One region of the Mediterraneibacter sp. genome, then DNA from elsewhere that is predicted to be linked to it. Evidence: predicted binding sites of a transcription regulator. Region 1 holds the regulator's gene; each other region holds the start of a gene.
What was found. Region 1 encodes HrcA, which represses chaperone genes, less so after heat shock. Its sites were predicted from a motif close to TGTTAGCACTCNNNNNNNNNGAGTGCTAACA; they were not measured.

Region 1 (2,275 bases):
TCTGGAAGGCGGAAAAGACCGGACAGGAGAATCTCACCGATTGACGATTCAAGAGCAAATGGAAGAATTTATGTTTCTTGGATTACGAGAAACGAAGGGAGTATCGAAAAAGCATTTTTTCGATGTGTTTGGAGTGAAGATGGATTTGGTTTATGGTGAGACGATCAGAAAACTTGTAAAACAACAGCTTCTTGTAATAGAAAAAGAAAGAGTTCGTCTGACGGAACACGGAATTGATATCAGCAATTACGTAATGAGCGAGTTCCTATTTTAAAATAGGAATTAAGAATATAAAAAAATCAGAAACACTGTTGACAAAAGGAAAATGCAGTGCTATCTTAATATACGAAAGGTGTTAGCACTCAAAAGAAAGGAGTGCTAATAGCGAGAGAGGAGGAAAGGCTGTGGCGGTCGATACATCGTTAAGTGAAAGAAAACTTATTATATTAAAAGCGATCATACAGAATTACCTTGAGACCGGAGAGCCGGTCGGCTCGCGGACACTTTCCAAATATACCGATCTGAACCTCAGTTCTGCAACGATTCGCAATGAGATGGCAGACCTTGAAGATTTGGGTTATATTTTTCAGCCTCATACATCGGCGGGAAGAATTCCTTCGGATAAAGGATATCGGCTTTATGTCGATCTTCTGATGGAAGAGAAAGAGCAGGATATTGCGAAGCGGGAAAACGCGATGCTGGAGAAGACGGATAAGGTTGAGAAAGTATTACAGCAGGCGGCCAGAGTTTTGGCGACGAATACGAATTATGCAACGATGGTATCATCTCCGATCAATAATCGGAATACATTGAAATTCATTCAGCTTTCTCAGGTTGATGCGGAGCAGATCGTAGCAGTTATCGTACTTGGCGGGAACGTGATCAAGAATAAGATCATTGAAGTCGGGGAAATGTTAAGTAATGAAAATCTTCTGAAGCTGAATATGCTTCTGAATACGACGCTGAACGGACTTCCGATTGATCAGATCACGCTTGGACTGATCGCAAGACTGAAAGAGCAGGCAGGTATTCACAGTGAAGTTGTCGGTCATGTATTGGATGCGGTGGCAGATACGATCCATGTGGAAGATGACATGAAGATCTACACAAGCGGAGCTACAAACATCTTCAAATATCCAGAGTTAAGCGATAAGCAGAGTGCTCAGGAGATCATTAGTGCATTTGAAGAAAAGCAGCAGCTTGCCGACCTTGTGACAGAGACGCTGGCAAGCGAGGATAATCACGGGATACAGGTATATATCGGAGATGAGACTCCGGTTAAGACAATGAAAGACTGCAGTGTCGTGACAGCGACGTACGAACTTGGCGAAGGTATGAAAGGGACGATCGGCATTATCGGACCGAAACGGATGGATTATGAGCATGTCATGAAGACGCTGAAAATTCTTCAGGGAGAGTTGGATGCGATTTATAATAAAGATCCGAAAGGATAGAAAGGTGGAAAGCCGATGGGTGACAAGATGAGCAAAGAAGATATGATAAAAGAAGCCGTCGAGGAAGCAAAGGCAGAAGCTGCAAAGATGCAGGAAGAAGGAGATGCGGCTGACTCGGAAGAAACAGCGGCAGAAGAGACAGAAAACACTGCAAACGAAGATGCTTCGGAAGAGGCGGAGGAATCGCAGGAAACAAAAGATACAGATCCAAAGGAAAAGAAAAAGTTTTTTGGAAAGAAAGAAAAGAAAGATAAAAAAGACGAGAAGATCGAAGAATTGACTGATCGTCTGACTCGTCAAATGGCAGAGTTTGATAACTTTCGTAAACGTACGGAAAGAGAAAAATCTCAGATGTACGAGATTGGCGCGAAAGATATCATAGAGAAGATACTTCCGGTTATTGATAACTTTGAGCGCGGTCTTGCCGCCGTGCCGGAAGAGGGCAAGGACGATCCTTTCGTAGAAGGGATGGAGAAGATTTACAAACAGATCATGACAACACTGGAAGGAGTCGGAGTAAAACCGATCGAAGCAGTGGGTCAGGAATTTGATCCGGATTTTCATAATGCGGTAATGCATGTGGAAGATGAGGAAGCAGGTGAGAACATCATCACGGAAGAGTTCCAAAAAGGCTATCTGTATCATGACAGCGTCGTGAGACACAGTATGGTAAAAGTAGCAAATTAGTCAGAAAGTAACTTTATTTCAGAATAATAAAAATCAGGAGGAAAAAATCATGGGAAAAATAATCGGTATTGACCTCGGTACAACAAACAGTTGTGTAGCTGTTATGGAAGGCGGACAGCCGACAGTAATTGCAA
Region 2 (2,275 bases), on a different contig from region 1:
TTGTCTCCTCGATTGCTTTCTTAATCTGTGCAATTCTGTCTTCAATCGCCTTCTTATCTCCGCATCCGTCTACAATGACAGTATTTTCTTTCTGCACTTTCACAGATTTTGCACGGCCAAGCTGATCCATTGTCGTCTCTTTCAGATCAAATCCAAGTTCTTCTGAAATAACCTGACCGCCTGTCAAAATCGCGATATCCTGAAGCATTTCTTTTCTTCTATCGCCATAACCCGGTGCTTTCACTGCAACAACATTAAATGTTCCGCGCAGTTTATTAACGATCAATGTTGTAAGCGCTTCGCCTTCGATATCTTCTGCGATAATAAGCAGTCTTGCGCCTGACTGGACAATCTGCTCAAGTACCGGAAGGATATCCTGAATATTAGAAATCTTCTTATCTGTGATCAAAATATACGGATCATCAAGAACGGCTTCCATCTTTTCCATATCTGTTGCCATATATGCTGAAATGTAACCACGGTCAAACTGCATACCTTCTACAAGATCAAGCTCTGTCTGCATTGTCTTGGACTCTTCGATCGTAATAACTCCGTCGTTCGATACTTTTTCCATCGCATCTGCAACCATCTGTCCAACTTCTTCATCGCCTGAAGAAACTGCCGCAACTCTTGCGATCTGCTCTTTTCCGTTTACTTTACTGCTCATAGCGCGGATTGCCTCAACCGCCTTATCCGTTGCTTTTTTCATTCCTTTTCTAAGAACGATCGGATTTGCTCCTGCTTCAAGGTTCTTCATACCTTCATGTACCATTGCCTGTGCAAGCACTGTTGCTGTTGTTGTTCCGTCTCCGGCTACATCATTTGTCTTGGAAGCAACTTCTCTGATAAGCTGTGCTCCCATATTTTCAAAACCATCTTCCAATTCAATCTCTTTTGCAATCGTCACACCATCGTTTGTAATAAGCGGCGCACCGAAAGATTTATCAAGAACGACATTTCTTCCTTTCGGTCCAAGTGTTACCTTTACTGTATCCGCCAACTGATTTACACCTTTTTCAAGCGCTGTTCTTGCTTCAGATCCGTATTTGATTTCCTTTGCCATCGCTAAACATCTCCTTATTCTTCTCTATTATCATCTATCTGCTGCTATTTTTACTCTGTTACGATTGCGAGAATGTCACTCTGTTTTACGATAATATACTCTTCTCCATCCAGTTCCACATCTGTTCCTGCGTATTTAGAGTAAATCACTTTATCTCCTGCATTCACCTGCATTACTACTTCTTTTCCATCTATATTTCCGCCCGGTCCTACAGCGATCACTTCTGCTTCCTGCGGTTTTTCTTTCGCCTGTCCCGGCAAAACAATACCGGATTTCGTCGTTTCTTCTGCTTCTAACTGTTTCAAAACAATTTTGTCACCCAACGGTACTAATTTCATTGTAATTCCTCCTTAATTTTCGTTTGTTAGCACTCTTTTATTACGAGTGCTAAACTTCATGAATATAAAATAGCACTCCATTTTCAATTTGTCAACACAGTTTATGAGGATTTTATAGAAAAAATAACGAAACGTATCTACACACGTTTCGTCATTTTTCTTCCTTCATATACATTATAAAATCCATTTTCGATCCGAAGTTTCAAAAACTTCCGGTCATCACGGCAATATCTCTCTTTCACAACGCCTGTACAATACAAAAGCTCCGTCCTTGCCGAAATATAACATCTGTATTTTGCATCAAGCGAAATTACCGTCAGTTCATCCTCTTTCAGTTCAAGATAGATATAATCCTCTTCCGGATCATATTTTTCAACTCTGCATTGTCTTGTAGACTCATCAAATATTCCATCTGCAGATATGATCTTCTCCATACGCAGATCTACGGGATTTCCTTCGTACATCGTCCTTCCTCCTGCCTGTCTTCCTCTGACTTTTCAACCTTGCCAAGAACTACATACGCTCCTTCTTGATTTTCTCAAGTTCTTCGAACACATAGTCATTCAATACTTTTATATAAGTTCCCTTCATTCCTGAAGAACGGGATTCGATCACTCCGGCGCTTTCAAATTTGCGCAGTGCATTCACGATAACCGAGCGTGTAATCCCCACTCTGTCTGCCACTTTGCTTGCCACAAGAATCCCTTCCGTTCCGCCAAGCTCATCAAAAATATGAATGATCGCTTCAAGTTCAGAAAAGGAAAGTGTACTGATCGCCGATTGCACAATATGTTCCTTACGTGTCTCTTCCGCACTCTCTTCATTTACAGAACGAAGCATCTCCAAACCGACAACAGCCGTTCCGTACTCACTC
Region 3 (2,275 bases), on a different contig from region 1:
TCAATCTCAAGCTGCATGATCCTTCTTCTTAGTTCATCCAGCTCTGTCGGCATGGAATCCAGTTCTGTCTTAATAAGCGCGCAGGCTTCATCGACAAGATCGATCGCTTTGTCCGGCAGAAAACGGTCTGAAATATATCGGTTTGACAACATTGCCGCAGCCACAAGGGCGCTGTCTGTAATCTTCACTCCGTGAAATACTTCATAACGCTCTTTCAGTCCGCGCAAAATAGAAATAGCGTCTTCCACCGTAGGTTCGTCAACCAAAACCGGCTGGAAACGACGTTCCAAAGCCGCGTCTTTCTCGATATATTGACGATACTCATCAAGCGTTGTTGCTCCGATGCAGTGAAGTTCACCTCTTGCAAGCATCGGTTTTAACATATTTCCGGCATCCATAGCGCCGTCTGTCTTTCCTGCTCCAACGATCGTGTGCAGCTCATCAATAAACAGGATGATCTTTCCATCACTGTTTTTCACTTCTTCAAGAACTGCTTTCAGACGTTCCTCAAACTCTCCCCGATACTTTGCACCTGCAACAAGAGCACCCATATCCAAAGAGAAGATCGTCTTCTCTTTCAGTCCTTCGGGAACGTCTCCGCTGACGATCCGCTGAGCAAGACCTTCCACGACCGCTGTCTTTCCGACTCCAGGTTCTCCGATAAGCACCGGATTGTTTTTCGTCTTACGGGAAAGAATGCGGATCACATTTCTGATCTCCTCGTCACGACCGATCACCGGATCAAGCTTTTGATCCCTTGCCCGTTCTACCAGATCCTGTCCGTATTTGTTCAGCGTATCATAAGTCGCTTCGGGATGATCGCTTGTCACTCTCTGATTGCCTCTGACAGTGGAAAGTGCATGCAGAAATCCTTCCCGGCTGATACCAAATTCCCGATAAATCTGTTTCATCTCTTTACTTGCATATTTTAACAGGGAAAGGAAAAGGTGCTCTACGGAAACGTATTCGTCTCCCATCTGTTTCGCCTCATCCTCGGCATGGATCAACACATTGTTCAGATCCTGCCCTACGAAAAGCTGACCGCCCTGAACTTTTGGACGCTTTCCGATCGCCTGATCCACTCTGTTGATCAAAAGCTGACCTTGAATATTCATCTTTTCAAACAATTTTAAGATCAGACTGTCATCCTGTGTAAGCAGCGCATACAGTAAATGTTCCTGCGCCAATTCCTGATTCCCGTTATCTGCGGCGATCTTCTCGCAGTTTTGCACCGCTTGAAGTGAATTTTGTGTAAATCTGTTTATATTCATGCTAATCCCTCCTTTGTTTTCGTGTTCTATTAGGAATATAGCACTTGTTGTTAGCACTGTCAAGCATCGAGTGCTAATTTTTTCATATTTTTATAATCCGGCTTCTTTAAAAAGCATAAATCTTCTGACTCGTCCCCCGGATATTATTCTGTTTCTTATCTTATATTTAAACAAAACGAAATAAGGATCGGTACACAAAAAGAGCAGATCACACCATTTAAAACAGACAGTACGACCGTCTCTTCATTTGTATATTTTAACATGACAGGAAGCGTCGTATCTTCACTGGTCGCTCCAGCCGGAGCGATGCATGTATAATAATTAAAGTGCACCGCCAAAAACGGAATAATAAAAAAAGAAAAGATTTCCCTCATAAGGTTACTCAAAAAAGCAATGCTTCCTGCTTCCGCTCCTACCATTTTACTGATCGTCGCACCTGAAAGACTGTACCATCCCAGTCCGCTTGCGATCGCCGTCGCTTCTCCTGCCGGCATTTTAATAATGACAGAACAAAGCACACCTCCCAAAAGAGAACCGATGATAATCCCGATCGGAATAATAAAAATCTTAATATGATATTCGCGTATTTTTTGCATGATCCCGTCATACATTCCGATACTTATCCCAACGGAAAACATTAACAAATATAAAACAATATTCGTGTTCTGCGTAATGGCAGTAATGAAGCTGCTTTCCACATCGAAATAACCATAAGCGAGTCCTGACAGTAAGGACAATATTGTTAGAAAAACAATCATCTTCAACCCTTCTTTCCCAAAATCTTATTTTCTTCCTGACAACTTATTTTTCTTTCTTCATAAAAACTCTTGTCAGTACATAGACAAAGAGGATAGAAAGCGCCGTCGGAATGAGAAAGAACAGAAAGCTTGTCAGACCAAGCGATGACAGTTCTTCAAAGAAATTCTCCTTCTTTCCAAGCATCACTCCCATAGAAAAGATTAAAACGAATGTGCAGAGCAGGGAAAAGTATTCATTTATCTTTT

Region 2: RCH61_RS04055 (co-chaperone GroES) is a predicted target of HrcA. The motif match lies at 1,426-1,456, and genes of this name have one in related genera.
Region 3: clpB (ATP-dependent chaperone ClpB) is a predicted target of HrcA. The motif match lies at 1,320-1,350, and genes of this name have one in related genera.

The regions. Positions count from the first base shown of each region.
Region 1 covers NZ_JAPJQP010000001.1:119,732-122,006, forward strand. Annotated here, with positions in the region: gene hemW (radical SAM family heme chaperone HemW) at 1-274, shown strand, start outside; gene hrcA (heat-inducible transcriptional repressor HrcA) at 405-1,454, shown strand; gene grpE (nucleotide exchange factor GrpE) at 1,470-2,141, shown strand; gene dnaK (molecular chaperone DnaK) at 2,191-2,275, shown strand, end outside.
Region 2 covers NZ_JAPJQP010000005.1:2,307-4,581, forward strand. Annotated here, with positions in the region: gene groL (chaperonin GroEL) at 1-1,063, opposite strand, end outside; gene RCH61_RS04055 (co-chaperone GroES) at 1,114-1,401, opposite strand; gene RCH61_RS04060 (hypothetical protein) at 1,539-1,865, opposite strand; gene codY (GTP-sensing pleiotropic transcriptional regulator CodY) at 1,915-2,275, opposite strand, start outside.
Region 3 covers NZ_JAPJQP010000002.1:121,775-124,049, reverse strand. Annotated here, with positions in the region: gene clpB (ATP-dependent chaperone ClpB) at 1-1,271, opposite strand, end outside; gene RCH61_RS02255 (lysine exporter LysO family protein) at 1,427-2,029, opposite strand; gene RCH61_RS02250 (hypothetical protein) at 2,073-2,275, opposite strand, start outside.